One region of the Paenibacillus sp. PvP094 genome, then DNA from elsewhere that is predicted to be linked to it. Evidence: riboswitches for the same ligand, from Rfam matches in the RefSeq annotation. Region 1 holds a riboswitch; each other region holds the start of a gene.

Region 1 (10,112 bases):
GGTGTAGGTATTCCTGATGCTGACAGGGAGCGGATTTTTGAAAAGTTTTACCGGTCGGAATCCTCTCGTCATGTGACGGGCACAGGACTGGGACTGGCTATATGCAAAGGGATTGTTGAAGTTCACGGAGGAACGATTGAAGCAGATCCCAATCCAGGAGGCGGAACAAGAATGAGCATCTGTTTGCCCATGGAAGCGCCGGAAGCATTATTTCCCTATAGAGGACAAGGAGAGGTTGAGTAACATGACGGCATCGCAAGGGGCTCGCATATTGGTTGTAGATGATGAACCACAGATTCGCAAACTGCTGAAGGTGACCCTGCAGGCCCATCAATTCGAAATTCATGAATGTGCAGATGGCGACGAGGCTGTCATTCAGGCGAGTATCGTTCATCCAGATCTGATCATACTCGATCTGGGTCTGCCGGGGATGTCCGGGATGGACGTGCTGCATCGCGTTCGCGAATGGTCCCAGGTGCCCATTATTGTACTGACGGCGAAGGAACGCGAGGAAGACAAGATTGCTGCGCTTGACGGTGGGGCCGATGACTATGTAACGAAGCCGTTTGGCATGGGTGAACTGGTTGCCCGGATTCGGGTTGCACTTCGGCATGTGGCGAAGACAACCGATGAACCTGTGCTGCGTTTTGGGTCTCTCACTGTAGATCTGGCACAAAGGCAGGTGGAGCTGGACGGTTTGCCGATCAAATTAACACCCACAGAGTATGATATGCTCAAGGTTCTGGCCTCCAACGCCGGAAAGATCATTACCCAGCGCCAGCTGCTGCAGCAGGTATGGGGCGGGCATCATCACGAATCTGATAGTCATTATCTGAGGGTCTACGTGGGTCATCTGCGCAAAAAATTAAAGGAAGACCCTACGCAACCGCGATTCATCCAGACCGAGCCCGGAATTGGCTATCGCTTTTTGCTTCAGGATTAGTTTGGAAATGTAATAAGAATCCCATAAAAAAGCGCCGGAGCCTCCTGGATTTACAGAGGTCTTCGGCGCTTTTTTTATCAACAATGAAATAAAAATGATCTTTTGCTTTAGGATGTATACTTCGGCAGCCAATCCCCATGAGCCTCGATCAGTTCATCGCACATGGCAACGATGTCATCAATGGACAGCTCGGCAGCAGTGTGCGGATCCAGCATGGCGGCATGATAGATATGTTCCTTTTTGCCCGTCATGGCCGCTTCAATCGTCAGCAGCTGGGTGTTGATGTTGGTGCGGTTCAGTGCCGCCAGCTGCGGAGGCAGGTCGCCAATGTATGTTGGGCTGATTCCGGATCCGTCCACCAGACATGGCACCTCGACACAGGCCTCACGAGGAAGGTTGGTAATTAGACCGGTATTCATTACATTACCGCCGATTTTGTATGGACGGTCCGTTTCCATCGCTTCCATGATATGCGAAGCGTATTCGCGGCTGCGGGTATGTTCAATATGTTCACTGGCAAACAGCTTCTCGCGCATTTCCTTCCAACCTTCAATCTGGTTCACGCAGCGGCGCGGATACTCATCCAGCGGGATGTTGAAGCGTTCGATCAATTCCGGATAATTCCGTTTGATAAAGTATGGATGGTACTCAGCATTGTGCTCGGAAGACTCCGTTACGTAATATCCAAAACGATTCATCAGCTCGAAACGCACCATATCATGATGCTGCTCCTTCTGTTTCTCCCTCGCCAGACGTTTAATCTCCGGATACAGATCCTGGCCATCTCTCGTTACTTCCAGCAGCCAGGCCATATGGTTGATTCCTGCCACTTTTGCAACTACGCCTGTCTGATCCATTCCCAGCGCTTCAAATAAGTGAGGCACGCATACCTGCACGCTGTGGCACAGACCTACCGTTTTGATCCCTCCATGCACGTTCATGACATTAGTCAGTACGGCCATCGGGTTGGTGTAGTTCAGGAACCAGGCGTCAGGACACACTTCCTGCATGTCCCGGGCAAAGTCGAGCATGACCGGAATGGTACGCAAATTACGGAAGATACCGCCAATGCCAAGGGTGTCAGCAATGGTCTGACGCAGTCCGTATTTCTTCGGTATTTCGAAGTCCGTAATTGTACATGGATCATATCCGCCCACTTGAATGGCGTTAATGACATATTTGGCACCGCGCAGTGCTTCTTTGCGGTCTGTGTATTTTTTTACGGAACAACGGCTTCCAAGAGAACGGCCCATACTGGTCAGCAGTCGCTCCGAATCATTCAGCCGCTCGGCATCAATATCAAACAAGGCCAATTCAAAATCCTGCAGTGCTTCGGTCATCATGACGTCACCTAATACATTTTTGACAAAAACGGTGCTGCCTGCACCGAGAAACGTAATTTTGTTCATCTCAAGTCCAGCCTCCCTGAATAATGGTGTACCCCAACTATAGGCCGATCCGGCTTATATAACTATGGTTCAACCTCTCCCATACATGGCATAATCCCATTTTTGGTCCCGCTTTCAGCTGATATTTCCCAGGTTCACCTGTTATAATTTAAAATGAAAAAATAGATGCGGAGGAAGGGAAGGAGTGGGAGGATGACACCGATTGAGTTTAATGTGATGCCCATGGACTGGACACAGATGGAGCTGGTGCTGTTGTTTTTCGGCTGGCAAGCCTGCGATCCTTCTCATTATTGGGGTCCAGGGGTGCGAGATTCCTATGTGGTTCATTACATTCATGAGGGATGGGGAACGGTGCATATGGAGGATAAGGAATACCGGCTGACCCAGGGTCAGGGCTTCGTCATTCTCCCGGATACCATTATCCATTATGAGGCCGATGCGAAGGAGCCATGGACGTACTCTTGGTTCGGGTTTAAGGGCGTCCATGCCAAGACATTTATGCAGCGGGCAAAACTGAGTCCGGCACATCCTGTATTTGATGCCAGAGATCCGAAGGTAATGGATGGTTTGTATGCAGACATGACTCAGGCGTCATCACGCAATGGCGGAGATGTTTTTAGCCAGAGTCTGTTATACCGTTTAATTGCCGAACTGATATCCTCCTCACCTGAAGAAGAGAAGGCGGGGCATCCCCTTTCCACCAAGGATGAATACATCAGACAAGCCGTCCAGTTCATGGAGAACAGGTACAGCCAGAAGACGTCCATCCTTGATATTGCGCAGTCCGTCCGCTTGGATCGTACGTATCTGTCCGGTCTTTTTAAGGAGAAGTACGGGAAGTCGCTTCAGGCATTCTTTCTTGAATACCGGATGAATCGCGCAGCAGAGCTGCTGCAGAGTTCAACGCTTTCGGTCAGTGAGGTTGCCCACTCCGTGGGGTATACGGATCCGCTTTTATTTTCCAAGATGTTCAAGCGTGTGACAGGAGTATCCCCCAAAGGTTCGAGAGAGCGGGAATAGGCTGACGAGCTGTTTCAAATTTGAATAAATGCTTTGATCATTATCTGTGAGCCAGCTATACTGGTACAGAATGCATTTCAATTGAATATGTGGAACTGGGTGCTTTACCTTCGGGTAGAAGCTTAATAGGGAAGACCGGTGTGATGCCGGCGCGGTCCCGCCACTGTAACAGAGGAGTCATGCAGCGTTATGCCACTGGTTTAGACCGGGAAGGTGCTGCAATGACGAGGATTCTGGAGCCAGGAGACCTGCCTAGTTTAACAACACAGTAGTACCTACGGGAGATAGGAAGGTGTTTAGAGAGCATGATTTTTTCTGAAAATCTGTTTATTTAAGACGTCCTTATCCGGTACTAGCGGAGAGAGACGTCTTTTTTGATATGCATGGACAAGTCACGTGCGGGGTTGGAGATTGGGGAGAGGATGTCAGACATGTGAGTAGATATATTGTGAAAAGATTCATTCAGCTGGCAGCCGTGTTATTCGGCATTTCGTTTCTGACGTTTCTGCTGACCTATCTGTCTCCGGGGGACCCGGCAAGGCTTATGCTCATGTCTACAGGGGTCACACCGTCGGACGAATTGGTACAGCAGGTGCGTGTCCAGCTGGGACTGGATCAGCCATTTTGGATACGCTACGGAACCTGGCTGGGACAGGTGCTTACCGGAGATTTCGGAACGTCCTATAAATACGACAGGCCTGTGCTCGACATTCTGCTGTCCAGGCTTCCAGCCACGCTTCGGCTAACAGGAAGTGCCCTGCTGCTGGTCATTCTGATTGCGTTTCCACTGGGTATTTTGTCGGCCGTCTACAGAAACAACGTGCTGGATTACGTCATTCGCCTGTTTTCGTTTGCAGGGTTGTCCATGCCGAGCTTCTGGCTCGGGATGCTGCTCATGCTGGTGTTTGGCGTACAGCTCAAGCTGCTGCCCGTCATGGGGAGTTCGGGCTGGAACAGCCTGATATTGCCTGCATGCACACTGGCGTTACCTCTAATCGCCCAATATATCAGGCAGATCCGTACGGTAATTCTGGAAGAGATGTCCCAGAACTATGTCACGGGGGCCAGAGCCAGAGGCGTGAAGGAGAGAGTCATTATGCTGCAGCATATTTTACCCAATATATTATTGCCCATCGTTACGCTCATGGGCATGTCCACAGGCGCCCTGCTCGGCGGGGCAGCCATTGTGGAAAGTTTGTTCGTATGGCCGGGTGTAGGGCAGATGGCGGTGGATGCCATCTTTACAAGAGACTATCCCCTGATTCAGGGCTATGTCATCTGGATGGCAACCATCTATGTATTGCTGAATCTGATGGTTGATCTCTGGACACATCTGCATGACCCGCGGATTCGACTGGACGTGGATGTCTAAAATGAGAGAATTTAAGTTTATTCTGACACAGCATCGCTGGTTCACATTTCTATGTTCACTGACCCTCCTCTGGGTCATTCTCGCCATGATTGCGCCGCTGCTCGCACCGCATGATCCACTGGCAACGAATTTTGCCAAGGTACTGCAGCCAGCCAGTTCGGAATATCCGCTTGGAACCGATCAGCTTGGACGCTGCGTGTTATCCCGTATCCTTTACGGGGCAAGGACGTCGCTTCTGCTTACCTTTATGATGATCGGAATTGTGTTTGTGCTTGGCGTAACCATTGGTGTTATCGCAGGTTTTGCCCGTGGTCTGACGGATACAGTGCTGATGCGGTTATCCGATACGCTGATGGCCTTTCCAGGATTAATCTTCGCCATCGCAGTAGTGGGGATGCTGGGGCCAGGTCTATTTAATACGGTAATTGCCCTGGCTGTTGTCTGGTGGGCGAAGTATGCACGACTGGCAAGAAGTCTGGTGATCTCGCTTCAGCAAAGGGAGTATGTCGCTGCGGCAGCCTTCAGCGGCGCACGGAAGATTCAGATCATCACCAGAACCATCCTGCCCAACATGCTGTCTCCTCTCATCGTCATGGCGATGATGGATGTGGGCGGCATGATGTTATCCATCTCAGGCCTGTCCTTTTTGGGGCTGGGTGCTCAGCCTCCCGAACCGGAGTGGGGGGCAATGCTGAATGAAGGCAGACGATATTTGCAGACAGCTCCGTGGCTGTTGATTTATCCGGGACTTGCGATTTTTTGCACGGTGATCATTTTTAATTTGCTGGGCGACAGTCTGAGGGATGTGCTGGATCCCAAGAAAAAGGCAGCTTAACAGGAGGAACGGGAATGAATTCGAGATATGGAAAAACACTAACGCTTACCGTACTGTCATTATTGGTTTTATGTATTATCGCGGCATGTGGCCAAACCACAACAAGTACTTCCACCTCATCATCATCTGGCGAAAAGGTGGAGGCGGACAAAGGCAGTGCTGGTAAACCGACTCATCTGAATGTAGCGCTATTCTGGCTTGGAAGTAATCTGGATCCGGCAGAGGAGTGGAACGGCTGGACCCTTACACGGGCAGCAATAGGAGAGACCCTGATTCAGTTTGACGAAAATATGAAATTGGTACCGAAAATTGCGGATAGCTGGGATCGAATCGATGATACGACATGGCATTTTCATATCCGGGAAGGTGTAACGTTTCATAACGGCAATAAGGTCACGGCAGATGCGGTGAAGAAGTCCATTGAACGTTCCATCGAATTAAATGAGAGAGGACAGTCGACCTTGCCGGTAGCTTCCATGATTGCCGAAGGTCAGGATCTGACCTTTAAAACAACTGAGCCTTATGCATCCCTTCTTGGCAATATTGCTGAACCCCTGTTTGTAATAGTGGATACAAGCGCGGATACGTCCAAATTCAAGAGTGAGCCTATCGCTACAGGGCCGTTTATGGTAACAGGCTATACCCCGGATCAGGAGATTCAAGTGAAAAAGTATGACGGATACTGGGACGGGGCAACCGATGTGGATACCATTACATTCAAATATATCAAGGATGACAGCACGCGTGCCCTTGCACTGCAATCGGGTGAGATTGATGTAGCCAGCAACGTGGGACGAAGCAGCCTGGCATTATTCCAGGATCAGAGTCAATATACGATTGATGAAATCCCGAGCCTGCGTACGCAGTTTGTATGGTTTAATACGCAGAATCCGCTGCTGAGTGAGCCGGACGTACGGCGTGCAATCTCGTACGGCATAGACCGCGAGATGTATGCAAACACACTGGTGGGCGGTCAGGCGGCCAAAGGACCGTTTACCTCGGCTCTGCCTTTTGGCTATGATCAGGTCAAGGGGTATGACTATGAACCGGAGACAGCCAAGAAGCTGTTGGATAAGGCTGGCTACATGGATGCGGATGGGGACGGTATTCGGGAAAAAGACGGACAGAAGCTAACGCTTCAATTGATTCTCAATTCGGCTTATGAATCGGACTCCATTGTGGCTGCTGCAATGCAGTCCCAACTCAAGGAAATTGGAGTTAATCTGGAAATGACCTCTTACGAGGATCTGACTGATCACCAAAAAAGCGGGAACTACGATTTGGCGCTGACCAGCATTAATACAGGGATTACCGGAGATCCCCAGTATATTCTCGACTTTTATTTCAAAACGGGAGCGGAGTGGAACATCGGTGGATACAGCAATCCGAAGCTGGATGCGGTGATTCAGCAGCTGCATTCCGAATTCGATGTGGAGAAAAGATATGAACTGGCTGCAGAAGCCCAGCAGATGATTCTGGATGATGCGGCATACATGTTTATTACCTATACTCCAATTAACATTGTAAGCAAGAGCAACGTTCAGGGTGCGACGATGTATCCGATCGACTTTTATCTCCTGGATCGCAATATTCAGGTTGGGCAATAATGAGCGCTTTACTGAGTGTAGATCGGCTTTCTGTAGCATATAAGAGCGGTTCACCTGCACTGCAGAATGTATCGTTCGCAATGAATGCCGGGGAGATTATCGGAATAGTGGGCGAGAGCGGAAGTGGTAAATCGACGTTGCTTCGAGCTTTGCTCGGCATGCTTCCAGACGGTGGGCAGTATGCCGGGGGAGACATTTTTTTTCAGGGGAAATCGATATTTAGTCTTTCGCAGAAGGAATGGGGCAGCATACGCGGCAAGCGGATGGCTATGGTTTTTCAGGATAGCGGTTCTTATCTGAATCCCATCCGTACAGTAGGAAGTCAGTACATCGAGGCGATCCGTACACACGTTGAACTATCGAAGAAAGCTGCCTATGAGATGGCGGTGGACATGCTCTCACAGATGGGACTGGATGACCCCGAGCGGATGATGAGCATGTATCCCGGCCAGCTTAGCGGAGGCATGAAGCAGCGAACGGCAATTGCCATGGCGGTAACGATGGAGCCAGAACTGCTGCTTGCCGATGAACCGACCAGTGCGCTGGATGTAACCACTCAGGTTGAAGTGATCAAACGATTGACCAACCTTCGGGCAAGTCAGGGAACAGGGATGATCATTGTGACGCACAATATTGCTGTTGCAGCCCATATGGCAGACTACATCGGTGTGATGCAGAACGGGTCACTGGTTGAGTTTGGACAAACTTCAAGTATTATTACGAGTCCACGTCATGCTTATACACGCGAGTTGCTAGCTGCAGTACCTGAACTGGAGGAGAATACGGATGGTAGATGAGAGGATACCCGTTCTGGAAATGAGGAATTTAAGTAAAACCTACGAATCCATGGGCCAGGGAGCCCATTCAGCATTGCAATCGATCAACCTGAAGCTCTATCCGGGAGAATGTCTGGGAATTGTAGGTGAGAGCGGAAGTGGCAAGAGCACCTTGGCCAAATGCGTAACCCATCTGGAAAAGGCAACCTCCGGGCATATCATCTATCGTAAGCAGGATATTACTCTGATCAGTGGAGAGGCTTTGCGGCTGCAGCGCAAGCAGATTCAGATGGTTTTTCAGGAACCTTCGGCGATTTTCAATCCCCGCATGAGGGTGGGATCATTTATCCTTGAGCCTTTATTGAATTATAAACTGATCAAACGCAGGCAGGGCGAAAAGGAAATTCATCGTTTGCTGGAGCTGGTGGGATTGCCTGCTGCGATTGCTGACAAGTATCCACACGAAATCAGTGGTGGGGAGCAGCAGCGAGTGGTTATTGCCCGGGCGATCGGAGTGCAGCCGGATGTGATTATTTTTGATGAGGCTACCTCGGCTCTCGATGTTTCCATTCAGCAGCAAATGTTGAATCTGTTGGTCCGATTGCGTGAAGAGACAGGGATCTCATATATCTTCATATCGCATGATCTGGCCGTGGTGCAGCAGGTTAGCGATCGCACTGCGGTTATGTACAATGGTGAAGTCGTTGAGGTGTTAGAAAGTGCACAACTAACGCGTAAAGCCAGTCATCCTTATACACGAAACCTGATGACTTCGGTGTTGTCGGTGAGGGAGATCAAGGATAAGATGCGAGAGTATGCCCTGCAAGGCATCACCGGTTGAGTTGGTACGGTGTATTGTGGTTTTTTTATAATTAAGCGAAGAAAAAGGATTATTCCGGGTCATGGTGGTGACAGCCGGAGTAATCCTTTTACTGTATAAGCACTATATGAAATGATGAACTGCTGTTGAAAAGTACTACAATGTAAGTAAACCGATGTACGCAAACCGATCTATTAAAACCAATATACGTAAGCATGGGGGACTCAGCCGAGTATTAAGCATCGCCTGATATCTTTTTTTAATGTGGCACTTGGGATTGGAAGTCGCTTCGGCTCGACCGATTGGCATGGTAGAAGACAACATCCCCGTCTTGGATGGGCCAAGAATTGCCTTCAGTATCGACTGGATTGTTCTGAAAACCCTCCATCTGCCACTGATTCATCAGAGGTGCATAGATGTACTGGAGATGAGGCGCGTCAGTATCGCCATCTCGTAGACTTTCAATATTGAAGTTGACTACGATATACCCATTTCTCAGAAACACAGCGGACTTTTCATCCAACTGGTTTTGTCTCGCAAGTGGCTCCATATCCGTGCCTTTCGGCACGGCATATACATCGGCTGGCAGGCTGTATTCTCCGTACCAGTGCTGGATGGCTGCATTTGCCCGATCCAAGTTAACGCCTTGCGGGATGTCCGTTTTGGGTCCGATCAATGTGCGAATGGATGAGGGCAGGATCATCCAATCATAACGTCCCACCCACGTTTTCTGGTGCGAGATCTGATCGACGAAACGAACCATGTATTCTGCCAGTGTGCCTTGGCTCTGCTCCTCTTTGGTCAGTTCATAGGTGTATCGATAACGGGCAGCATCGCCCAGTTCCGTACCAGGAACATTTCGTAAACGGGCATTCAGAACCACAAAGCGTTTCTCCAAATCCTGTGCAGATCCGATACGGATAAATCTTTCCTGTCCTCTGTGGTAATACAGATCTACCTCCTGCCGGGAGGTACCATCCTCGTTCACAAAATGAAAAGTTGGCGTAATCCGTACCCCATCCTGCTGACCAAACATATTACCTTTCGTTTTGAGGTCAAACTTGATATGGTACCCGGTTTTTACAGCCACATTTTTGAATCCCTGTATTGGATGGCTGCCTGGACGAATGGGCAGTACGAAAGGTGCCAGATTGCCACGAGGGTCACCATCTATACGATTCAAGCCTGTCCAATAGCTGACTCCCGTTGGCTCCGGGCTGCCCGGCTGCTTGCGAAAAACATTTTCCCAGTTGTAGTCCGAAATGTCGGTGACATGAAAATCGTATAGCCTACCGATGACGTCGACAGGAACCGTATCGGCAGCTACGTG
Region 2 (10,112 bases), 1.2 Mb from region 1:
CGTACGTACCTCGGATTCCTCATAACGCTTGCCGCGCAGCATATCTTCGATATCCGCCACATCGCCTACACCGAAGAAGTCACCGAAGATTTTGATATCCTCGATTCGTCCATCCTTGATGTTCATGCGCAGATCGATAATGCCGACAGGGAATTTGCGGGTATGCTTCACATTGCTCTCCGGAGACAATCCATAGTTCCAGTCCCAGTTGCTGTAACGCTCAGCAGAGATTTCCTTGATCTTGTCCCAATCCTTCTCCGTGAGTTCATATTGGGGAACATCCTGCGGCTCCATACGGAAGATGTGGCGTAACAGCTCGTCCCGGAATTGTTCGATGGTCAGGTTGCTGTCAATCAGATCCCGAATGTTGGCGACCCGGCTGCGTACGGATTTGGTGCTCTTGGATTTGAATTTCTCGGGATTAACATTCAGGGATGCCTGAACATGATCCAGATTAAGGTCAAACATGAGCGTTCCGTGACTGAACATGCGTCCGCGGGTGGAGAACTGGGCATTACCCGAGATTTTCTTTTCCCCGACTTGCAGATCGTTGCGTCCGGTCAGCTCGGCATTCACACCAAGCTCCTGCAGAGCTTCCACGACAGGCTGGGTGAACTTGCGGAAGTTGTGGAAGGATTGTCCGTCATCCTTGGTAATAAAACTGAAATTGAGGTTGCCCAAATCATGGTAGACTGCGCCGCCTCCGGAGAGACGACGTACAACCTGTACACCGTTATCCTGAACATATTCGATGTTGATCTCTTCGATGGTATTCTGGTGTTTTCCAATAATGATGGAAGGGCGGTTAATGTAAAACAGCAGATAGCTGTCATCCATCGGCAGATGCTTCAAAATGTACTCCTCAATCGCGAGGTTTACAGAAGGATCTGTAATGCCCTGGTTATCAACAAACAGCATGGTCATTCCTCCATTAATGTATGTGAGGGACGATGATCCCTTATGTAGTGTTGCGCCTGCGAATCAAAATTCCTCTTCTATTGTAATCGAATTGTCGATTGGACACAAAGGAATTGAAGCAGGGAATGGATGGTTTAGGCAAATCAGGATTGACCCGTGACAGTTACGCCATCCATAATAAAAATGACATGCAGAAAGGATGACGGACAAAAATGAGCGGTATCATTGAAGTTTTTGGACATGGTGGTGACGTGGAGACAGCTGCGTCAAGATTTGGCGGGAGTCCTGAGGATTTCCTTGATTTTAGTGCAAACATTAACCCTCTGGGTCCGCCCAAGGATGTTCTGAAGGCGTTGGAGCAAGGGATGCGGGCGATACTTCGTTATCCTGATCCTGCACATCGGACATTCAAATCCTTGCTTGGTGAGCGCCTTGGCCTGTCAGAGGAATATATATCTATAGGGAATGGAGCTGCGGAAAGCATGGCTCTGATCCTGCTCGGACTCTCTCCCCGGAAGGTGGGCACAGTGGAACCGGGGTTCTCGGAGTATCGTTCATTATCCAAGCAATTTGGGGCAGAAATGCATTATGTTCTGGGGCAGGAGGAGCTCGAATGGCGAGCAGCTCCCGAAGATATCGAGAGGCTGATGGAACAGGTGGACTTGCTGTTTCTTGGACAGCCGAACAATCCCAATGGAGTACAGTATCCGGTTGAAGTATTGCAGCGGCTGGCCCGTCATGCCGAGAAGACAGATACTGTCCTGGTGATTGATGAGGCATTTATGGATTTCATTCCTGAAACGCAGCGACAATCCCTGGCTTCCCGATTACAGGATTACCCACAGGTGATCATCATTCGCTCGATGACCAAATTTTATGCCATTCCGGGTCTTCGGCTTGGCTATGCGATTGCACACCCGGATCTGATTCGTGCCATGACGGAGAAACAGGTAACCTGGAGTGTCAACGGACTGGCACTGATTGCGGGAGAAGCCTGTCTAAGCAGCGGGGAAGCTTTTGAACGGGAGACGTTGAAACAGGTGGCGCTTGAACGAGAGAAACTGGCATCCGGCCTGGAAGCCTGTGGATGCGAAGTGACACGCGGGGAAGCGAACTTCTTGCTGGCACGTGTGCCGCGGCCATGGACAGCGACAACCATACAAGCGGCTCTGGGGGAACGGGGAATTCTGATCCGAAGCTGTGCCATGTACCCTGGACTTGGGGAAAGACATATCCGACTGGCAGTGAAGGACGCGAAGTCGAATCTTCGTCTGGTGAACGAAATGAGAAGTGTGAGCGGACAAACGAATCCGGTGCCAACGGTCGGGGGGGCGGAGTAATGGCATTGCCATTCTTGCAGTACTTTACCCATGCAAATGCAGAGCAAAATGAATATACTTCTTCTGCATGGCCCGGGTTAACCATCAGCGCACATGAACGCCATATTCGAGCATCGATCCCTAACCGGGTAAACGCCATTTCGAGTGCCGTGTACGGCGGGGGGATGATCGAGCTGGATCGCATATTCAATATTTATGTAGACAAGCATTATCGTTGTGACGACCCACCGCGCGATATTGCAGACTTCCTGAGAGGCTGGGAGGAACGCACAACAGCATGTGCCGGATTGCTGACAGCGGTTAAGCTTGCTCACACATCGGTTCAGGAAGTTGTAGGCGATGAAGCAGGGATCTTGTGCTGTACGACAGCAGGTGTATCCAATGCTGCCAGGGCAGGCTCCGCAAGAACCGTGTTTGATGCTGCAGGGAACATAACTAGCCCAGAGGGAAAAGCAGCAGAGTCACCCTACACTCCCGGTACAATTAATATCATGTTATGGATCAACGGCCGCATGACGCCCGGAGCCATGGTCAATGCCATTCAGACAGCAGTGGAAGCCAAAACGGCAGCGCTCTCGGATTGCGGTGTAATGGATGCGGAAAATGGACTGATTGCAACGGGAACGACGACGGATGCCATTGTGCTGGCCACGAGTCAGATGGAGGGAAAACCACTGATCTCTTACGCAGGTACAGCCACAGTAATTGGGGCAGGAATTGGGCGTGTCGTCTATGATGCCGTTACCGAAAGTTTGCAAGCTGGACAGGCGTGGAAAGAGAGGAATAGCAAGCGATGATATCTCTGAGTAAGTGGGCGGACTGGCCCATATGGGCAGGAATGACAGGGGCATGGATTATTTTAGCAGCATACATACTGGATCGCCTCATTGGAGATCCACGCTGGATCCCCCACCCGGTGATCGGCATGGGGAAAGGAATTTCTGCACTGGAGCGGACCATCAGAAAACGAGTGAGCAGCGATCAGGGGCTTAAGCGGGCAGGGCTGCTTTTTCCGATAGTCATTGCGGGTGGTTCATTGGTGCTTACTTGGGGAGTGTTATACATCCTTGGACTTGTTCACCCGGTGATTGCCGTTATCGCTGAAGTGATACTGATTGCCACCACCATTGCTTCCAAAGGACTGAAGGATGCAGGCATGGAAGTGTATCGTCATCTGAGAGAAAGGGATTGGCCTGCGGCTAGACGTTCACTTGGCATGATCGTGGGGCGGGATACAGCGCATCTGGATGAATCGGAAGTGGTACGGGGAACCGTGGAGACTGTAGCGGAAAACATCGTCGATGCCATCGTTTCACCGCTGTTCTATGCCCTGATTGGCGGTGCTCCGCTTGCGATGGCCTATCGGGCCGTCAATACGCTGGATTCCATGGTTGGTTATAAAAATGAAAAATATTTGCATCTCGGCTGGGCCTCTGCTCGTCTCGATGATTGGGCGAACTGGATTCCGGCGCGGCTTACCGCCTTGCTGCTCATTACGGGTGCATGGTTCATGAGATTGAGCGCAAAAGGTGCTGCACGCATGGTTCGCCGGGATGCCAGATTGCACCCCAGCCCGAACAGCGGATTCCCGGAGTCGGCCGTTGCAGGAGCGCTGGGTATCAGGCTTGGCGGGCATAACGTCTACCATGGCGTGGCTTCTTTTCGAGCCTATATGGGCGATCAGACACGGCTGATGGAAGCAGAGGATATCGTGCGGACCACGCGTTTGATGTTCTGGTCGGCGGGAGCTTTTGTGCTGTTATGCTGGTTGGTAAGTTTCAGTATCTGGACAGCAGGAGGTGCGCTGTTATGGAAGTAGAATCCGGGAAGCGTGGAACTGGAACGCGGGAGATCGTGTTTATCCGTCATGGGACAACTTCTTGGAATGTGGAAAAGAGATACCTCGGACATACCGATATCGGTCTCCTGCCGGATGCAGAGCGGGAACTGGCGCCGCTTCTCCAGTCCATTCGCGGGATCACATGGGATGCGCTGTATTGCAGTGATCTGCTGCGCTGCCGGCAGACCGTGGAACGAATTGCTCCGGTACAAGCAGGACAAGTACAGTATGATCCGCGTTTGCGTGAGATTGATTTTGGGCAATGGGAAGGGATGACTTACAATGAGCTCAAGGACAATCCGCTCTACCGGAATTGGATTGATGCACCGCAGGATGTGACGCCACCGGGCGGCGAGCCTTGGCAGGCATTTGCTGCGAGGATCGACTCCTTCGTAAAGGAGTGCCTTGTGTCCGGTTCGTCAGAGGAACATTCCGAAGAAAATCATGTTCCTGCGATTGCCATAGTTACCCATGGCGGTGTCATTCGGTATGCCATGTCACGTCTCATACCGGAACTGGGATTCTGGGATACACAGGTCATTCCGGGGCAAGCAATTAAGGTTCGGCTTGAAAAAAGCGGAAATAGCTGGGTTTCAAGCAGGGTGTCTTTTCCGTGAATCGGGTTGTAAGGATGTGCAATATAACCTATAATCACAACAGAAGTGTGACTTCAGCATGAATACATATCTCGTTATGCGCTTAAGCGCTGATGGATAGGGCATGCTCACTTGAATGGTTACAATATCAGCGACCACGGGTCCCTTGTGTGAGCAAGAAGAACTCATCGAGTTAATGCAAACGATGAACGGCACAATGGGTGAAATAGGGAAGCCGGTGTGAATCCGGCACGGTCCCGCCACTGTAAATCAGGACGAGCAGTCCTGTAAGTCAGGTTACCTGCCCTGGACGTACAAACCGGTGTTCCTTCGAGGAAAGGACAGCGTTTCGGGCAATTCTATGTGCATGAACAGCGGGTACGCTGTAGATGTGCAGATCGCCATATGCGAGACGTCATCCCTGATCCTGACGTAAGGATCGGGGATTTTTTTGTTCATATAGGATGAACTGAAATATTCACACGTAACGAAGAGTGCAGAACCAATCTGAAGAAGCGTAGCGCTCGCCTTTATCCCCGGATTTTCACGTTTATAAGAGAGAATCAAAAAAATCTGGGGATAACAGCGATCGGAAGATGGTACTGCAATCGTAGTGGCCTAGTGTGGTTTTCTAGGGTCATTTTATTTAGGAACACAAATTCAGGGGGAATGGTCAGGAGCACTACTTAAGAGAGAACATTGAGAAGGGGAGAATGAACAGAATGAACATCAAGAATTGGAAAGGCATGGCGTCCCTGCTGACAGCAGCGATGCTTACACTGGCTTTGGCCGGATGTGGAAACGCAACAACGAGCGAGGGAACAGGTACGTCTACGCAGCAGCCGGCACAGGAGCAATCCCAAGGCCAGGAGCAGACGGATCTCAAAACACAATATCCACTTACGGTAACTGATGCGACAGGTGAATCCTTCACGTTTGAGAAAGCGCCAGCCAAAATTGTATCCGTGTCTCCGGCAGAAACCGAGTCATTGTTCGCCCTTGGATTGGATGAGCAGATCGTAGGGGTATCCGACTATGACGATTATCCGGAAGCTGCAACAACCAAACCGAAAATGGGTGGTGTGTCGAAGCCCAATGAAGAATCAATCATCGCAGCTGAAGCAGACATCGTATTTACAGGGATCTCCATGAGCGAAGAAGCTGTGACCAAGCTGCGCGAACTGGGTATCACCATTTTCAAAACGGATCCGAAATCGATAGACGATGTCATGAACAACATCGAAACGTTCGGGAAAATCACGGATCATCAGGAGCAGGCACAGGAGCTCATCACGAAAATGAAACAGGACGTGGCGGACGTAACCGAAGCGGTTAAGGCTGTGAAGTCGGAAGATCAGAAAAAGGTATATGTTGAATTCTCCCCGGGCTGGACTGTGGGTAAAGGTGAATTCATGGATGAACTGATCACGGTAGCCGGTGGAATCAACGTTGCTTCCGACCTCGTGGGCTGGAATGAAATTAACGAAGAGAACATTATTGCTTCCAATCCGGATGTCATTCTGTACGCCAATGATGTTATTGATGAGAACTCCAAAACACTGGATCAGATCATCAAAGAGCGCAGCGGCTGGGATCAAATTACGGCGGTGAAAAACGATGCAGTCATTGGCCTGGATGCCAACCTGCTGAGCCGTCCGGGCCCACGTGTAACGGAAGGTTTGAAAGCTGTTGCCAAAGCGATCTATCCTGACCTGTTCCAATGAGTAAAAAGCTGGCAGTGTACGGAACAGCCGGAATTCTGCTGCTTGTGCTGACTGTGCTGATCTGTACGGGCATCGGTTCAGTGGCTCTGCCTGTCCGTGACATTGCAGGCATTCTGCTTCATCACATGCCATGGATCGGAGACTGGATCACGCCCGACTGGAGTACGGCAGCTGAGCAAATTATATGGAAGGTCAGGTTCCCGCGGGTGCTGCTTGCTGTACTCGTGGGTGCATCGCTGGCCATCGCCGGAGCGGGCTTCCAGGGGGTTCTTCGTAACCCGCTGGCAGATCCGTTTACGCTTGGCGTATCGTCTGGCGCATCGGTGGGCGCTGCTTTTCTGATCTTCTTCGGATTGCAGTATGCACTGATCGGAATCTGGACCTTGCCGCTCGTTGCGTTTCTGACGGGCGTGCTCACATTATGGTTTGTACTCGCCCTGGCTCGTGAAGGGCGCAAAATACCGACACACAGCCTGATTCTGGCTGGCGTGGTGATGCAAAGTTTTCTGGGAGCGGTGGTCTCCTTCCTGTCGACCATGTCGAAACAGACGATTAACGAAATTATATACTGGACGATGGGAAGTCTGGCTCTGCGTGGGTGGTCGTATACGGCCATCCTTTTCCCGTATTTTATACTGGGTCTGATTTTCCTCTGGAGCCGTGCCCGTTCCTTGAATGTGCTTGCACTGGGGGAACGGCAGGCTGCACATATCGGTGTCCAGGTGGATGGGTTGAAGCTATCCGTCCTTGCCGTAGGAACACTGCTTACCGCCGGGGCTGTCTCGGTTTCGGGTGTCATTGGATTCGTAGGTCTTGTTATCCCGCATATTCTTCGGCTGATTGTTGGGCCTGACTATCGTTTGCTGGTTCCCTTGTCCGCGATTGGCGGAGCCATCTTCATGGTATGGGCCGATACGATTGCACGCTCCCTGCTGGCACCGACCGAAATTCCGCTTGGTGTGGTGACGGCCTTTGTCGGAGCTCCTTTCTTCGCGTATCTGCTGCATCGGAATAAAAAGCTGCGAAAAGGGGTGATGCCATGAGTACAAGCATGAGTACAAACATGGGTACAAGCGTTACCCCAAACGATCCGCTGATTGAAGTTGCGAGGGCAGGCAAAATGTATGGAGAGCACCGGGCACTGCATAACGTGGACTGGCGTGTCACAGAAGGCGAATGGTGGGGTGTCGTTGGTCCAAACGGAAGCGGAAAATCAACGCTGCTCCAGCTCATTGCAGGAACCGAACAGCCTGGTGCAGGCAGCATTCAGATTGCAGGGCGGGAGATTACCTCATACACTCGCAAAGACCTGTCACGCATGATTGCGGTGCTGCAGCAAGATGGCCTGCCTGCCATCTCGTATCCTGTCCGAGATGTGGTGGAGATGGGACGTTATCCTTATCAGAATTGGTTAGGCAGGGAATCGGCGGATGGAGCGGCCGTGGTGGACCGGGTATTGGAAGAACTGGGTCTAACCGAAATGGCCGACAGGCCGCTCGATGCACTCAGTGGAGGGCAGAGGCAGCGGGTGGCGCTCGCCAAAGTCATGGCCCAGGAGCCCAAATTGTTATTGCTGGATGAGCCAACCACATTTCTTGATATCCGATATCAATTGCAATTCATGGAGCTATTATCTTCCTGGCGGCAAAAAAACAAGATTACCATTGTCGCTGTGCTGCACGATCTGAACCTCGCTGCGCAATTCTGCGATCAGATTCTCGCTCTGCGCGAGGGCATGTGCGTAAGCAGTGGAACACCACATTCGCTGATGACGGAAGAGAACATTCGGGATATCTTCCGGGTGAACCCGGCCATGGTGAATCATCCCGATACTGGATTGCCGCAATTGTTGCTGCGGCGAGAACACGAGTGAACGAAAAGCGGGGCGACCCTATATTTTGATGAAGGAAGTGCTGGCGGTATGAATAATGAACAGACGTTGGAACAGTTAATCGATCGGATCGTGGGTCCTAATGAAGAAGTGGCGGCAGAAGCCTCGGCACATGTGGATTCATTAACGAAACCGCCCGGCAGTCTGGGCAAACTGGAACAGCTGGTTATTCGACTTGCGGGGATAACCGGCGAGGCTCGGCCTTGTCTGGATCGCAGGGCCGTCATTGTTATGGCTGCCGATCACGGCGTCGTTGCCGAAGGAATCAGTGCGTTCCCGGCAGAGGTAACGCCGCAGATGGTTCATAATTTTTTGGCAGGAGGAGCGGCCGTCAACGTTCTGGCGCGCCATGCAGGGGCAGATGTCATCTGTGTGGACATTGGCGTGAATGCCGATCTGGAACACCCGGACCTGGTCTCCCGCAAAGTACGCAAAGGTACAGCCAACATGGCGCAGGGTCCAGCCATGAGCCGTGATGAAGCGATCCAGGCGATTCTTGCCGGAGCCGAGGTTGTGGCTGCTGAAGTCGCCAAGGGAACTCAATTATTTGTCACCGGTGAAATGGGTATCGGAAATACTACAGCGAGTGCCGCAGTCATGTGTGCTTTAACCGGAACAGCACCCGCATCTGCGGTTGGTCGGGGAACAGGGATGGATGACGCAGGTTTACAGCGCAAAGCTGCTGTAGTCAGCCGGGCGCTTAGTGTGAATGCACCGGATGCAGACGATGCCCTGGATGTGCTTGGCAAAGTGGGCGGATTGGAAATTGCCGGACTGACAGGTGTCATCCTCGCAGCGGCAGCTCATGGCTGTCCTGTTGTGGTGGATGGGTTTATCTCCACTGCAGCGGCACTGATTGCGAGACAGCTTGCCCCGGTCAGTGTGGAATATATGATTGCTTCGCATACATCGCATGAAAGTGGACATGCTGCGCTTCTGCACGAACTTGCCCTCAAACCGATGCTGGATCTGGACATGCGGCTGGGTGAGGGAACAGGTGGTGTGCTCAGTCTTCATCTAATCGATGCGGCTTGCCGTATTCTGAATGAGATGGCCACATTTGCAAGCGCTGGTGTATCGGGAAGCTCGAATGAGAATGAGCGCGCGGATGAGTCATCGACAGCTGCTTCGCCAGTTCGGGGAGAGGTATCTCCATGAGCGTACTTGTAACGGGCGGGGCAAGGAGCGGCAAAAGCTCCTTCGCCGAGCGTCTCTGCATGCAGCGTTCCTCCGAGGCCTGGTATGTCGCAACCGCACAGGCGTATGATGACGAGATGCGTGAACGGATACGTCTGCATCAGAATCAGCGGGATGAAGTGGGGTACCTGTGGCATACCGTGGAGGAACCCTTGGCATTGCCAGAACTCATCACAAAAATGGGAGAATCGCATACAGGAACGTCAGCTCCGACCATTTTGGTGGATTGCCTGACGCTCTGGTTGACCAACGTCCTGCTTACCCATGAGCAAGAGCCTGAGCAGGTTGTTCTGGATCATATGAATGCGCTGGTAACCGCTATCGAGTCCTATCCCGGGCTGCTAGTCCTGGTTACGAATGAAGTGGGGGACGGCATCGTACCGGAGTATGCGCTTGGCAGAAGATATCGGGATTTGGCGGGCATATTAAATCAGCGGGTCGCTGCCATCTGCCGCGAAGTATTTCTGGTAACGGTAGGGATTGCTATGGAGCTGAAGAGCAAGGAGTATCGCTTATGAGCCATGACGGTAACAACATCCAGCATAATCGTGAGGAAATGACCAGTGAAGACCACCTGAATCAGGTAAACGAGGGGCCGGCTCAGGG
Region 3 (10,112 bases), 710 kb from region 1:
GATCCCAATGAATTTCTCATCCTGCAAGGCAAAATGTTTGCCAGTTTTAACAATGTAAATACGGATCTGTTGATCATTTCGATGGCTTCCATCCTTCTGATCCTGCTGTATGCACGGAAATTCACCAAGTATCTTGATGTTCTGGCACTTGGGAAGGATCATGCGGTGAACCTCGGTGTGGATTACCACTATATCGTGAAACGGCTGCTGCTGGTTGTCATGGTACTGGTGTCCATCTCTACTGCACTTGTAGGTCCGATCATGTTCCTGGGATTGCTGGTGGTGAATCTGGCTCATCAGGTGTTCCGGACACACCGGCATACCGTGCTGATCTGGGGCTCGGTCATCATTGCCGTCGTTGCCTTGGTAGGCGGACAGCTGATCGTGGAACGGGTATTCACCTTCTCGACAACCGTAAGTGTCATTATCAACTTTGTAGGCGGTGTGTATTTCATCTATTTGCTGCTAAAGGAGAGTAAGTCGTGGTAGAAGTCAGAAATGTCTCAAAACAATACGGCGGCGTCCGGGTAGTGGATGACGTATCACTGAATATTGCTAAAGGGAAGATCACGTCCTTTATCGGACCGAACGGTGCCGGCAAAAGTACACTGTTATCCATGATCACCAGGCTCATTGGCAAAGACACCGGTCAGGTTCTGATTGAAGGCAAGGAAATTGAAGGCTGGAAGAGCAAGGAGTTATCCAAGAAAATATCCGTGCTTAAACAATCCAACCATATCAATATCAGGCTGACGGTGGAGGATCTGGTGGCGTTCGGGCGTTTCCCTTACTCACAAGGACGGCTTACACCGGAAGACCACCAGTGGATACAGGAAGCCATTGATTATATGGATCTTGGTCCGTACCGCAAAAGGTATTTGGACGAACTCAGTGGTGGACAGCGGCAGCGGGCGTACATCGCCATGGTTATTGCGCAGAACACCGAATATATCCTGCTGGATGAACCGCTGAACAACCTGGACATGAAACATTCGGTGCAGATTATGAAAGTGCTGCGCAAAATGGTGGACGAGCTTGGCAAAACGATAGTCATTGTCATTCATGACATCAATTTTGCATCCTGCTACTCCGATTATATTGTTGCACTCAAGGAGGGCCGGGTCGTTCAGGAAGGTAAAACGGAGGACATCATTGATACGGAAGTATTACAGCAGGTATATGACATGCATATTCCGGTGCAGGTGATCGATGGACGTAAGATTTGTGTGTACTTTTCGTAAGAAAGTAAAACCAATATAGAGAGTGAGAGGTGTCTATTTATGAAAAAGGGTTGGTTGTTTACGCTGCTCGTTGTATTGTCTGTGGTGCTGGCAGCATGCGGAGGTAATAAAACAGCGGAGAATGCGGGTGCAAGCACAGGTACAGGTTCAGAGGCCAATGCGGGGGCAGCACAGTCCAATGAGGAAATTGTTATCAAACATCAACTTGGCGAAACCAAAGTGAAGAAAAATCCGCAAAACGTGGTTGTGTTTGATTATGGCGTACTGGACACCCTGGATCAGTTGGGCATAGAAGTTGCCGGTGTTCCTCAAGAAGGCGTTCCTCCATATTTGGAAAAGTATAAAGACGCCAAGTACACCAACGTTGGTAGTTTGAAAGAAGCCGATTTTGAGAAAGTAAATGCGATGAGTCCTGACCTGATTATTATCTCGGGACGTTTGTCTGATTCATATGAAGAGTTGAGCAAGATTGCACCGACCATTTATATGGCGGTAGACACCGAGGATTACATGAATTCCCTGACGGAAAACGTGAAGACACTTGGTGAGATTTTCGGCAAGGAAGCTGAAGCGGAGCAAGCGTTGACTACCATCGAAGCCTCTGCTCAAGCATTGAAAGACAAAGTAACGGCTGCAGGCAAAAACGCACTGATCGTGCTGACAAACGAAGGCAAACTGAGCGCATATGGTGCAGGCTCTCGATTTGGAGTCATTCATGACGTATTTGGTTTTAAACCAGCAGATGCCAATATTGAAGTGTCAACTCATGGACAGAGCGTTTCCTTTGAATATGTGATGGAGACGAATCCGGATTACCTGTTTGTGGTAGACCGCAGTGCAGTGGTTGCAGGCAGTGGGGAAGCAGCTCCAGCTAAACAGGTCATCGAGAATGATCTGGTTAAGAATACAACAGCGTACAAAGAAGGACACATTGTGTACCTTGACCCGAACTACTGGTACTTGTCCGGTGGTGGCCTGGAATCCATTCAGGAAATGATCAAGGAAGTGGACGCAAGCGTCGAATAACTGAAGTATATAACAGCAACATATTGGAATTGGGAAGAAGGATCTCTGCGAATGCAGGGATCTTTTTTTGTTTTCCTGAAGACGGAAGGATGCATGGATTTTTGTAAATCGTCCACATAATTCCCGTTCATTTGGCACAAGCTACCTTGTATAAAAAAAGAGCGGAGGGACGGACATGGCCGACAGGACAACAGGAAAAGAAGCTGCCTCAAACGCAGCCGAAAAAAAACATATCCCCTTGGGGCTGCCATCTCCGCCCATATTGAAGCAGCCCATCGGATTAACACATGAGAGCCATATGCTTGCCCTGAAAGACATTTTCTCGGACAGTTCGGACGTGGTCTTCCGTGATGTCATGATTTCGGCTGAGGTTCAGGGACTCCTCGTATACATCGAAGGGATTGTGAACTCGGCTGATATCCAGGATCATATGCTTCGTCCACTAATCCGGGGGCTTGTCGAGCAGCGCACCGATGAGCCTGATGTGCCCATCGATGATACACGCATTGCGCTAACTCAGGTGAAAAAGGTGGACTCCTGGGCTGAAGCAGCCGATGGTGTGCTGGAAGCATCGGCACTACTGTTGATTAATGGAAGCCGGGAAGCCTGGCTCTTCAATGTCAAAGGCGGCGTGCGCCGGGGGGTAGAGGAACCTCAAACCGAATCGGTTATTCGGGGGCCCCGCGAAGGATTTACGGAGACACTGCGTGTAAATACAGCTCTCATCCGATTCAAGTTGAAGAATTCGTCACTCAAAATGTTGAGCATGACCATCGGGACAGAGACCAAGACCAATGTGGTACTAACCTATCTGGATGATATTGTGGATGAGAAACTGATCAAGGATGTCAAAAAACGCCTGAACAAGATCAAGATTGACGGCATTCTGGAAACGGGATATATCGAGGAATTGATTGAAGATCATCCGTATTCCCCGTTCCCGCAGATGCATTATACGGAACGCCCCGATACGGTCGTGGGGAACCTGCTGGAGGGCCGTTTTGCGATTCTGGTGGACGGCAGTCCGTTTGCCCTGATTGGTCCGGTGACCATGTGGCAGATGCTGCAGGCCAGTGAGGACTATTATGAACGGTTCTTTATTACCAATCTGGTGCGATGGATCCGGTTTTTGTTTGTGGCGATTGCCTTGTTTCTGCCAGCGCTATATATCGCCATCACGACTTTTCATCAGGATATGCTCCCGACAACGCTGATTCTGAGTATCGCCGGAGCCAGGGAAGCCATTCCGTTCCCGGCCCTGGTGGAAGCTCTTATTATGGAACTTTCATTTGAAGCCTTGCGTGAAGCGGGGGTCAGGTTACCGAAGACGGTAGGTCAGGCAGTCAGCATCCTGGGTGCACTCGTAATCGGGCAGGCCGCGGTTCAGGCCGGGATAGTATCGGCGCCCATGGTTATCATCGTATCCATGACAGGTATTGCTTCGTTTACCATCCCGCGCTTTAACTTTGCCATTACGGTTCGTCTGCTGCGGTTTCCGATCATGCTCCTCGCCGGAGCGCTCGGACTGTATGGCATTGTCATCGGACTGGTATTGATCTCGGTCCATCTGACGCAGATGACTTCCTTCGGGGTTCCTTATCTGTCGGGGCTGAGTCCATATCACAGAACGGATACCAAAGATATTGTAATTCGTACACCATGGTGGAGAATGATCAATCGTCCTTCCACGGTGCATCATGATAAGAAGCGGATGAATGCCAAGATTAATGGGTCGCCAGAAGCTGAGGAGGGATGGTAAGCTCATGCATTTCATGCATAAGTATCGCACCGTGGTGCTGCTTTTCCTGTGTACCCTCCTGTTATCAGGCTGTTGGGATCGCGAAGAGATTAATGATATTGCATTTGTGATTGGAATTGCAGTGGACAAGGAGAAGCAGGATTATAGGACAAGTTTGCAAATAGCGTTACCTGGTCAGTCTGGCGCTTCCGGAAGTGAAGGTGGCGGGGGAGGGACAAGTGGGGACAAATCCTGGTTCATGCTGTCCACGACAGCCAAAACATTTCGCGGGACCTCGCTTGAAGGGCAGAAGGCCCTATCCCGGAGGCTCTATTATGCACATCGTCGTACGCTTCTGATCGGAGAGGATCTGGCCAGGGAAGGCATTGCTCCGATGCTGGACCTATTAACCAGATATCCCCTGAACCGCCTGTCAGCCATGCCAGTCGTGACCAAGGGGGAAGCATTTAAGGTTCTTGATACAGACGCACCGATTGAAAAATTCCCTTCGGAGATGGTACGGGAGCTATGCTTCCTGAATATGCGGCATCCGCGTTCACTCAAATTGTTTATAGACTCCATCCTCTCAGACGGAATCGACCCCTTTCTCCCGATTGCTTCCGTTGCGGAAAATGTACCGAAGGATTGGAAGGATGTCAAAACCAATATCAAGCTGGATGGACTGGCCATCTTCAAAAAGGACAAACTGGTGGGAATGATTGAAAAGGCACCTGCAGATGCACTGATTTTGGCCATGGGTGAAGCCAATACGCCAGAGGTAATGATTAAGGCTCCAGAGGGAGAGGGGACGTTGTTCCTGAAGCTGAACGAAAACAATTCTTCGTTCAAGCCGCATATTCACAATGACAAAGTGAGTGTCACGATTCAACTATACGCCAAGGGAGTTTTGGTGGATAACGAATCGAATTATGGCGACCTGCGGGAACGTGAGATTTTGACGCTTACCGAAGCTATTCACAAAAAAGTGAAGGAAGATATCGAGGAGGGCGTAAGGCTGATCCAGCGAAAGTATAATGCCGATATTCTGGGGCTGGGTCGTTCCATACATCAGCAGATGCCGAAAGAATGGGATAGGATCAAGGACCGTTGGTATGACATTTATCCGAATATGGAAGTCGTGGTAGAGCCACATATCATCATTGAGAATGTAGGGATCACCAATAAACCGATTGGATTGACCGAGGAGGAGATCGTCCATGATTAAGCCGCTCGTGTTTACTTATCTGGCGATGGTCATCATCGTCATTATCATGGACTTTAAGCACCTGAGGCAGGCGGCGGCGATTAACCGTTGGTTATCTTATGTGGTGATAGCAGGCAGTACCGGAATTTGGTTCTATGTTACCCACTTAAGCAAAACGTTCTTTATTACGGTTTGGCTGACCCATTGGATCCAGCGGAATTTACCGCTGCCATAGATGTTTGTCACATATCGACATTCCGGTTGAGCAGGCAGAAAGGAGGTAATTTGATGAATCAGGCAGTGACTAGCCGGCAGCTTACGCTGCTAATCTTGCTGCTGAGTGTAACAGGTACGCTGATTCAGCCCCATGCACAGGCCATTTTCTATGCCGAACAGCATGCCTATCTATCCTATATCCCTGTGTTTCTCGTCACATTTGCATCCATGTGGATGTTAAATCGTGTCCAAAGCCGGTTTCCCGATCAGGACCTCTTTGAGTCTCTGGTCAAAAGATTTCCTTTCTTGGGACGGGTGACGGGCTTGATGTATATCATGTTTTTTCTTTTGATATTTGCTCGAGACATCCGGTTGATCGGTGACTATGTAAGTATAACCTTGCTTGAGACGACGCCCATTTCCATTATTGTGTTGTCTCTCTTGGTCATGGCTGTGTTTATTGTCAGAGGAGGACTGGGTTCCTTAATTGGGATGTCTGAGCTGTACATTACCTTATTTCTGCTCAACTCGGTCATTGTCCCATTCATGTTGATTCAACAAGTTAACCTGGATAATCTGATGCCGTACTTTGATATTGATGTAGAAGGTGTAGGCAAGGGAAGCTGGTACATCTTTTCCTTCTTTGGAGAGATGATTGCACTGCCTTTTGTAGTTAAGGGAAGCGACTTTCGTTTTAAACCGGTAACTTGGGGAGTAACGATAGCCGCCTTGCTGATGATGTTAATTATGATCGAGACCATCACCTCCATTGGTGTGCCAATTGCATCGAGGCTGGTATACCCATCATACGAACTTGCCAGACAGCTGCAGGTAAGTGACTTTCTGGACCGGTTTGACCTGGCCCTAGCTGCGGCTACCCTGCCTACCATGATTACGAAGATTGGGTTTGACTTGTATTTTATCTGTTGGGGTCTGAAACGGATCATTCCCAAAGTTTCCGGGAAGCTCATGACGGGTCCAGTCGCACTCCTTGGATTTGCCTGTGCATTCTGGTTCTTCAAAAATGCAATTCAGCTGTTCCGCTTCACGCGGGAATGGACATGGATTGCCATTCTGTTCGAAGTGCTCTTTCCGATCCTTCTTTTTGTGTTTCTTCGACCACGTAAAAAGGAAAGGGACTCCTCACGCCAAGGAGAGAACCATCGCGATACAACCAACAAACAGCATGAACAGGAGAAGAAAAGACGCGATTCTGGCCAGGAGGATGAAACAGGAAAGGATGAAATGCAGGGGGGCGAGCTTCAGCCTTCCTGATGCCAATCATAAAAAATCGTTATAGAAGAACACGCCAAATGACGTGAAACAAGGTTTCCCTCCATGAAACTACCCTGTATACTGTAGTCAAACGAATGACGTTCGGACGAACGAACTGGGGGGAAACATGAATGGCTCAACATTTGGCAGGTATACGTGTAGCACTGACGGGACCGCGTAAATCCAAGGAAATGGCGTTGTTAGTTGAGAAAATGGGTGGTATTCCACTCGTGCGGCCAGCACAGGGAACGGTATTCCTGGATGATCGGAACATACGCAATGGTCTCGTCTCCTTGATCTCTGATCCGCCCGACTGGGCGGTATTAACTACAGGCATGGGACTTGATGCCATATTTGAAATGGCAGAGGATATGGACATAGCTGGTCAACTGCTGGATGTCTTGGCGGAAGCTTCAATAGCAGCAAGAGGATACAAAACGGTGAACTCACTTCGCAAGCGCAAGCTATCACCGCTGGTTCGGGATGATGACGGCAGTACGGACGGGCTGATTCGAGAATTCGCGCCACATAATCTTGCCGGCAAAAAAGTCATGCTCCAGCTTCATGGAGAAACTGCGCCGAAGCTGGTCAACTGGCTGGAAGAACAGGGTGCTGAAGTAAGACAGGTTCTGCCTTATCGCCATGTACCGCCGGAAGAGGCCGAACTGGAACTGCTTTTGAATGAAATCGTGCAGCATGAGGTCGATGCCGTAGCATTCACCAGCGGCCCCCAAGTACGGTTTCTGGCAGCATACGCAGCTTCTCAAGGCAAGCTGGAACAGATGCAGCAGGCTTTCCGGGACGGTGTGATTCCTGCATCTGTAGGTAAAGTGACTGCAAACGCCATGCGTGAAGAAGGAATTGAAGTACTGGTTGTTCCGGAGGAAGAAAAGATGGGAGCACTCATCGTTGAGCTGGGACGATATATTGCTGCAGCACACGCAGATCAATCCTGATAAGCAGATCAGGATGCAGGTCTGTTAAAGGATCCGGTAAGATCGTTATGAGGGTTTCGCATATGGATATATCATTCAAGTTCTGATCTGTTCTGGATCAGAACTTTTTTCTGTTTTGTCTGAAAATAGAATCGTGGACAAACATCATAAGCATGGACATTTTTTCCTGAGCGGTGTTATGATGAAAGCAATATCATTCATGAAAACAAGCAAGGTGCTCTTGCGTCGAGCAAGAGGTAACAGGGAATCGGGTGCAAATCCCGAGCGGTCCCGCCACTGTAATGGGGAAGCCCTTTTCATCCAAGTCACTCGTACATCCGGGGAAGACAGAAAAGGAAGCTAATGATCCAGAGCCAGGAGACCTACCTTGCATGTGTCACCGAACCCTTCGCGGAAAGGAGTGGTGTACGAAGAATCAGGAAACGGGCGAACAACCGGTTCGCCTGGCAGGCCCTTTGCGGCCATGCAGCCACAGGTCTATCCTCAATAGGGCCGTGGACTGTCTTCTTGAGTGTACGTACATGCGTATCCCATCCGTTATAAGGATGGGATTTTTTTGTTTTTTACAGTCGATCCGGAACTGGATTTAATCGAACATGCCGCGAAGAAGAAGGTCGGTCAAGCCGTCCTTTTTCACTGTTTTGGAATAGCCCCGATAAGAAGGTTGAGCTGCACAGAGCAACTCAATAATCAAGAGCTGGCTACAGACCACGGCTGAAGAAGCGATGATATAGATGTGATTGACGTGCTAAGGGTGAACAGGGAGATGGAGGAGGAGAAGCAATGCAGAGTCAAGGAAAGCTGCTGATTATCGGATTTGGCCCAGGAGCGATGGAGCATATCACCACACGGGCATTGGAGGCACTACGGGAGAGTGAGGTCATCATTGGTTACAACACTTACGTTGATCTGATTCGTCCACTCCTGGACGGACAGGAGATTGTACGGACAGGCATGACCGAAGAGGTAAGCCGGGCACAGGAAGCGGTCAGACAGGCCGAGATGGGCAAAATCGTTGCAGTAATCTCCAGTGGCGATGCAGGTGTATATGGCATGGCCGGATTAGTGTATGAGGTGCTGATGGAGCAAGGCTGGAAGCCGGAAACCGGCGTTGGCGTTGAGGTTATCCCGGGTGTATCTGCCATTCAATCCTGTGCTTCCTTGCTGGGTGCACCCGTAATGCATGATGCATGTACGATCAGTCTGAGTGACCACCTTACGCCATGGGAGACGATTATTCGCCGAGTTGAAGCAGCAGCATCAGCTGATTTTGTCATTGCTCTGTACAATCCTCGCAGTGGACGCCGGACACGCCAGATCGTGGAGACGCAGGAGATGCTGCTGCGGTACCGTAGTCCCCAGACGCCAGTGGGGCTTGTAAAAAGTGCCTATCGTGAACGTCAGGATGTCGTGATGACCACGCTGGAAGACATGTTGAACCATGATATCGGCATGCTGACGACCGTGATCATTGGTAACTCCTCGACCATGATGTACGAAGGACTCATGGTCACACCGCGTGGATATCAGCGGAAATACACGCTGAATACCGTGGAACAACCGCTCAGACCACATGAGCGGCTCCGCACGGAAGCTGAGCCTTGGTCGCTCGGCGCGATGGAGGCCCGTTCTGCCGCTTCCGCAGATGCAGCAGGCACAGTCCGCGATACGCAGACCGCGCAGCCAGCTGTGGAACCAGCCCTGCGCGGCGCCAGCGCCAGTACGGGCATGGGACCGCAAGGGCAGCAGGGCGCTGGCATGCCTGCTGCTCAGCCAGCGGGCGGCAGCACCGCAGTGCTTGCAGCCGAGCGGCCTGCAGCGGTGGAAGGCGCACCGCGTGCTGCCTTGGCGATGCCGCGTGCCGGTGCGGCCGAACTGGCTGCCGAGGCGCTGACGCGGCTTGCGGCAGGCGGCAAGCTCGCTGGCGAAGCGGCCAGCCGCTGGCTGGATGCAGCCGGGTCAGGCGTGCCAGCCGCGACGCCGCAGACTGCAGGGGCAGCTGCTGTGCGGACAGCACCCGAGCCGGGACGCAAGGCACCGCTGTTCGAGATTGGCGTGTCGCCTGGCGTCGGCAACAAGAAGTTTACTGCAGCCCAGATGGCGCTGCTGGCACAATGCGCGAGTGAAGAAGGCGAGCTGGAATACACGCCGGAGCATCAGATTATTTTGCGGGTACCGACCTTTGAGCCGGATCAGCTGGTAGAAGAGCTGCGTGCAGCGAATTTTATCGTGGTGCCGATCGGTGACGTTATCAAGGTGAAGGCCTGTGACTTCTGCAACATGGAGAAGGATGATGCCGTTCCGATGGCCAATCATTTGCAGGCAGTTATAGGCGGACTTAGTGCGCCGAAAGAGACCAGTGTGGCTCTGAATGGCTGCGGCATGGCATGTTACGGTGCCGTGCTCGAGGACATCGGAATCGTCTACCGCAAGGGCGGATACGACCTGTTCCTTGG

What was found. A riboswitch is a leader RNA that binds a small molecule or an ion and turns the genes downstream of it on or off. The one in region 1 is predicted to bind cobalamin.
Region 2: another riboswitch for cobalamin. It lies ahead of ABIC22_RS02805 (ABC transporter substrate-binding protein); the one in region 1 lies ahead of nikB (nickel ABC transporter permease).
Region 3: another riboswitch for cobalamin. It lies ahead of cobJ (precorrin-3B C(17)-methyltransferase); the one in region 1 lies ahead of nikB (nickel ABC transporter permease).

The regions. Positions count from the first base shown of each region.
Region 1 covers NZ_JBEPOM010000001.1:1,801,286-1,811,397, reverse strand. The annotation lists gene ABIC22_RS08495 (ATP-binding protein) at 1-243, shown strand, start outside; gene ABIC22_RS08490 (response regulator) at 245-943, shown strand; gene melA (alpha-glucosidase/alpha-galactosidase) at 1,051-2,352, opposite strand; gene ABIC22_RS08480 (AraC family ligand binding domain-containing protein) at 2,545-3,372, shown strand; cobalamin riboswitch at 3,453-3,642, shown strand; gene nikB (nickel ABC transporter permease) at 3,806-4,744, shown strand; gene nikC (nickel transporter permease) at 4,746-5,579, shown strand; gene ABIC22_RS08465 (ABC transporter substrate-binding protein) at 5,594-7,186, shown strand; gene ABIC22_RS08460 (ABC transporter ATP-binding protein) at 7,186-7,983, shown strand; gene ABIC22_RS08455 (ABC transporter ATP-binding protein) at 7,973-8,803, shown strand; gene ABIC22_RS08450 (DUF5704 domain-containing protein) at 9,042-10,112, opposite strand, start outside.
Region 2 covers NZ_JBEPOM010000001.1:561,182-571,293, reverse strand. The annotation lists gene lplA (lipoate--protein ligase) at 1-918, opposite strand, end outside; gene cobD (threonine-phosphate decarboxylase CobD) at 1,140-2,258, shown strand; gene ABIC22_RS02820 (adenosylcobinamide amidohydrolase) at 2,258-3,055, shown strand; gene cbiB (adenosylcobinamide-phosphate synthase CbiB) at 3,097-4,077, shown strand; gene ABIC22_RS02810 (histidine phosphatase family protein) at 4,068-4,715, shown strand; cobalamin riboswitch at 4,888-5,016, shown strand; gene ABIC22_RS02805 (ABC transporter substrate-binding protein) at 5,417-6,418, shown strand; gene ABIC22_RS02800 (FecCD family ABC transporter permease) at 6,415-7,461, shown strand; gene ABIC22_RS02795 (ABC transporter ATP-binding protein) at 7,458-8,291, shown strand; gene cobT (nicotinate-nucleotide--dimethylbenzimidazole phosphoribosyltransferase) at 8,340-9,467, shown strand; gene cobU (bifunctional adenosylcobinamide kinase/adenosylcobinamide-phosphate guanylyltransferase) at 9,464-10,024, shown strand; gene ABIC22_RS02780 (adenosylcobinamide-GDP ribazoletransferase) at 10,021-10,112, shown strand, end outside.
Region 3 covers NZ_JBEPOM010000001.1:2,511,272-2,521,383, forward strand. The annotation lists gene ABIC22_RS11640 (iron chelate uptake ABC transporter family permease subunit) at 1-489, shown strand, start outside; gene ABIC22_RS11645 (iron ABC transporter ATP-binding protein) at 483-1,241, shown strand; gene ABIC22_RS11650 (siderophore ABC transporter substrate-binding protein) at 1,281-2,267, shown strand; gene ABIC22_RS11655 (spore germination protein) at 2,443-4,026, shown strand; gene ABIC22_RS11660 (Ger(x)C family spore germination protein) at 4,031-5,230, shown strand; gene ABIC22_RS11665 (hypothetical protein) at 5,223-5,444, shown strand; gene ABIC22_RS11670 (endospore germination permease) at 5,498-6,700, shown strand; gene ABIC22_RS11675 (uroporphyrinogen-III synthase) at 6,832-7,656, shown strand; cobalamin riboswitch at 7,852-8,040, shown strand; gene cobJ (precorrin-3B C(17)-methyltransferase) at 8,440-10,112, shown strand, end outside.